One region of the Streptomyces sp. NPDC050528 genome, then DNA from elsewhere that is predicted to be linked to it. Evidence: riboswitches for the same ligand, from Rfam matches in the RefSeq annotation. Region 1 holds a riboswitch; the other holds the start of a gene.

Region 1 (2,192 bases):
GTTGTCGACGATGCGCTGGGCGTAGTCCTGGAAGGAGGGCTGCCTGGCCTCGGCGAGGGCGACGGCCTTGGCGGCCATGACGTGCGGGAGCGGGCCGCCGAGGACCATCGGGCAGCCGCGGTCGACCTGGTCCTTGAGGGAGTCGTCGCACAGGACCATGCCGCCGCGCGGGCCGCGCAGCGACTTGTGGGTGGTGGTGGTGACGATCTGGGCGTGCGGGACCGGGTCGAAGTCGCCGGTCAGCACCTTGCCCGCGACCAGGCCGGCGAAGTGCGCCATGTCGACCATCAGGGTCGCCCCGACCTCGTCGGCGATCTCGCGCATGATGCGGAAGTTCACGAGGCGCGGGTAGGCGGAGTAGCCGCCGACGATGATCAGCGGCTTGAACTCACGGGCGGAGGCGCGCAGGGCCTCGTAGTCGATGAGGCCGGTGACGGGGTCGGTGCCGTAGGAGCGCTGGTCGAACATCTTGCCGGAGATGTTCGGGCGGAAGCCGTGGGTGAGGTGGCCGCCGGCGTCCAGGGACATGCCGAGCATGCGCTGGTTGCCGAAGGCCTGGCGGAGTTCGGCCCAGTCGGCGTCGGAGAGGTCGTTGACCTGGCGGACGCCCGCCTTCGCGAGGGCGGGGACCTCGACGCGGTCGGCGAGGATCGACCAGAAGGCGACGAGGTTGGCGTCGATGCCGGAGTGCGGCTGGACGTAGGCGTGGCGGGCGCCGAAGAGTTCGCGCGCGTGCTCGGCGGCGAGGGACTCGACGGTGTCGACGTTGCGACAGCCGGCGTAGAAGCGGCGGCCGATGGTGCCCTCGGCGTACTTGTCGCTGAACCAGTTGCCCATGGCCAGGAGGGTGGCCGGGGAGGCGTAGTTCTCCGAGGCGATCAGCTTGAGCATCTCGCGCTGGTCGGCGACTTCCTGGCCGATGGCGTCGGCGACGCGCGGCTCGACGGCACGGATCACATCGAGGGCGGCGCGGAAGGCGGTGGACTCGTTGGAGAGGGCAGAGAGAGGCACGGAATTGTCGGGCATGGGGACCTCCGGACGTGGCGTTCGGCGTTCTCGGTACGGCCCAGGCGCACGGCACACATTCCAGCTCGGGCCGCTCCCCGATGGTCGGTCCCATCCCAGCGCGCCAGTCACGGCCCGCCGGTCAGCCTACCGGGCGGGCCGGACGGTGCGGCTCCTGCGTCCACCATGCGGGCGAGGACAGGAAAGGGGCACCCTCACCTCCGGGAGACGCCGTGACCAGTGCAGAAGCAAGTACGAAAGCCAGTACGGAAGCCCTCATCGCCGCCGCCGAGGACACCCACGGGTCGACGATCTGGATCGCGCCGCCGCTGATGATCAGCGAGGAGGACCTGGACTGGGGACTGGCCTAGAGGACCTGGACTGGGGACTGGCCTAACTGCGTGCCGCGTTGGGGGGTCTAGGGCCGTGGCCTGTCCGGGGAATCTCCAGAGGTCGGTGAGAGGGCCCACAGGGGCGGCCCGTGGCGATCTCCCCTCCCCTAGAGTCCCTTTGTGCTCTTTGGAATGGTGTGCGCGCTCGGCGCGGCGGTCTGCTTCGGTACGGCGACGGTGTTGCAGGCGGTCGCCGCGCGGGCGGCCTCGGCGGGTGGAGGCGGGGACGCGGCGCTGTTGCTGCGGGCGTTGCGGCAGTGGCGGTATCTGGCGGGGTTGGGGCTGGACGGGCTGGGGTTCGTGTTCCAGATCGCGGCGCTGCGGTCGCTTCCCATCTACGCGGTCGGGGCTGCCCTGGCGTCGAGCCTCGCGGTGACGGCGGTGGTGGCCGCGCGGCTGCTGAAGGTACGGCTCAGCGGCGTGGAGTGGGGAGCCGTCGGCGTGGTGTGCGCGGGCCTCGCGATGTTGGGGCTGGCGTCCGGGGCGGAGGGGCACCGGGACGGGTCCATGGCGTTGAAGTGGGCGATGCTCGGGACAGCGGTCGTAGTGCTGCTGCTCGGGCTGGTCGGGGGGCGACTGCCGGAGCGGGGGCGGGCGTTGACGCTCGGTCTTGGCGCCGGGTTCGGGTTCGGGGTCGTCGAGGTGGCGGTCCGGTTGATCGACTCGCTGAAGCCCTCGACGCTGGTCGGCAATCCGGCGACGTACGCGCTGCTCGTCGGTGGGGGCGCGGCGTTTTTGTTGCTGACGACGGCGTTGCAGCGGGGGTCGGTGACGACGGCCACTGCCGGGCTGGTG
Region 2 (2,192 bases), 520 kb from region 1:
GCGCGGTCACGACCGGGATGCCGCCCATCTCCAGGCCGGCCAGCACCTCGGTGCCGGACGGCACCAGTGGCGCCATCCGCTGGGCGATCTCGTCCAGCAGAACGGGATCGCCCTCGAACCGGTACTTGTCGAAGTACTCCGTGGCGGCCCGTCCGGACCGAAGCGTGAAGTGGCCTTCGAGGTGAGAGACGGCATGGATGCGGCGAGCGAGATCAGAATGGGTCACAGGAAGCCAGTCTCCCAGGCGTCGCGGCTCAAGCGGATCGCCGGATCGCAGCCCCCGGTCCCCGGGCAGGATCAACGACCGCGGCGGCGATCCGGAACCGTTCGTCGAGCCCGGACCAGATCTCGTCCAGCAGTTCCTCGGCGTTCCCGGCGCCGACAGCGGCCTCGGTGAAGGGAGCGGCGACCGAGACCTGTTCGCCGTCGGAGTCGTAGGTGGTCAGCAGGACCGCCTCGCCCGGTTCCAGATCCTGTACGGCGAGGGTCATCACGTTGCTGGTCAGGCGTGCGGCACGGCTGGGGCGGGCGGCTCCGAAAACGGTGGTGCGTCCGCCGTCGCGGCTGATCAGCGCGGTGATCCGGGACGTCCGGATCGGCGGGTCCGGTTCGTACGCGAAGCCGCTGAGCGCTTCGGTGGGCGCGGCTCCCGCACGGAGTCGTTCCGCGGCCCGGGACACCTGCTCGCCATTGCCCAGAACCAGCCAGCCGTCGGTGGCCGTGGCGGCGGCGTAGTGGCGAAGTGGATCGTGTTCCGCCGCGGCGAGGGAGCCGACCACGAGCTCACCGTCCATCAGTCGCAGGGCGCGGTCGCGCGAGGCAGGGCTGCGGCCGGTGAGGAAGTAACCGCCCAGAACCGTTCCGGAGCGGGTGCGGGCGCACAGGACCCCGCGGCCCGGGTAGGGGTTGGCGGACAACAGGTCGTGGAGGGCGAACATACGGCTGCGCTTTCCGGGACGGGTGCGTGCGAGGGCGATCTGATACTCACGGCAGGCGTCTTCGACCTCACGGGAACGGATCGATCCGCCCGGCTCGGCGATGTGGCCGACACCGTGCCGGTGGCGTCGACGACGTGACGGCGGAGCTCGGATTCATTCCGTAACGCGGATCCACGTCCTGGTCTCCTCAGCGGAAAATCACTGACGGAGACGCCCAGGCGGTCGACGCTCACGCGGGTCAACGGCCGCTCCCCGGTGGTTGTCCACCCTCGCCAGTCGCGGCCGGACCAGACTCTACCGACAAGGATGCTTCGCCGTTCCCGCCCCGGCACAAACGGCCCCCGTGCCATCCTGGACCCCGTGAACCGCGACGACCTCGTACGGCTGCGACAGGCCCGCGACCGCATGAACCGCGAGTACGCCGAACCCCTCGACATGGCCTCGATCGCGCGCACCGCGCTGATGTCGCCGGGCCACTTCCAGCGCAGTTTCCGCGCCGCGTACGGCGAGACGCCGTACAGCTATCTCATGACCCGGCGGATCGAGCGGGCCAAGGCCCTTCTCCGGCGCGGGGATCTGAGTGTGACCGAGGTGTGCATGGCCGTCGGGTGTACTTCGCTCGGTTCGTTCAGCTCGCGGTTCACCGAGTTGGTCGGTGAGACGCCCAGCGCCTATCGGGCCCGTTCGCACGAGGCCGGTGCCGTGATCCCGTCCTGCGTGGCCCGCACTTTTACCCGGCCGAACCGGGCGGGACCGCCGCCGCGCCCCTAGCCTGTCGTCCATGGATCTCAAACTCCGCCAGTGCTTCATCGCCGTCGACGACCACGACAAGGCGCTCGCCTTCTACTGCGACGTCCTGGAGCTGGAAATCCGTAACGACGTCGGTTTCGAGGGCATGCGGTGGGTGACCGTGGGGTCGCCGTTGCAGCCGGACGTGGAGATCGTCCTGGAGCCGCCGGCCGCGAACCCGGATGCCTCCCCCGCCGACAAGCAGGCCATGGCCGAACTCCTCGCCAAGGGCACCCTGCGCGGCGTGAACTTCACCACCGCCGACTGCGACGCCCTCTACGCCCGCGTCCAGGAGTCCGGCGCCGAGGTGGTCCAGGAACCGACGGACCAGCCCTACGGCGTCCGCGACTGCGCGTTCCGCGACCCGGCCGGGAACATGCTGCGGTTCATGCAGCGGGACGGGGACTGAAAACACACGGGGCAGTCGCGAGCCTCGCGCCTACCATCACGCCATGAGCGCACCCA

Evidence for each region. Region 1 has a riboswitch for ZMP and ZTP ahead of ACIBK4_RS05950 (glycine hydroxymethyltransferase). Riboswitches for the same ligand answer to the same signal wherever they lie in the genome.
Region 2: linked by a shared signal. The riboswitch ahead of ACIBK4_RS03465 (IMP cyclohydrolase) and the one ahead of ACIBK4_RS05950 (glycine hydroxymethyltransferase) in region 1 are both predicted to bind ZMP and ZTP.

What each region holds. Positions count from the first base shown of each region.
Region 1 covers NZ_JBITHH010000001.1:1,282,713-1,284,904, forward strand. The annotation lists gene ACIBK4_RS05950 (glycine hydroxymethyltransferase) at 1-1,026, opposite strand, end outside; ZMP/ZTP riboswitch at 1,058-1,147, opposite strand; gene ACIBK4_RS05955 (hypothetical protein) at 1,239-1,376, shown strand; gene ACIBK4_RS05960 (hypothetical protein) at 1,530-2,192, shown strand, end outside.
Region 2 covers NZ_JBITHH010000001.1:759,066-761,257, forward strand. The annotation lists gene pyrE (orotate phosphoribosyltransferase) at 1-226, opposite strand, end outside; gene ACIBK4_RS03465 (IMP cyclohydrolase) at 255-938, opposite strand; ZMP/ZTP riboswitch at 1,144-1,228, opposite strand; gene ACIBK4_RS03470 (helix-turn-helix transcriptional regulator) at 1,299-1,709, shown strand; gene ACIBK4_RS03475 (VOC family protein) at 1,720-2,136, shown strand; gene ACIBK4_RS03480 (VOC family protein) at 2,180-2,192, shown strand, end outside.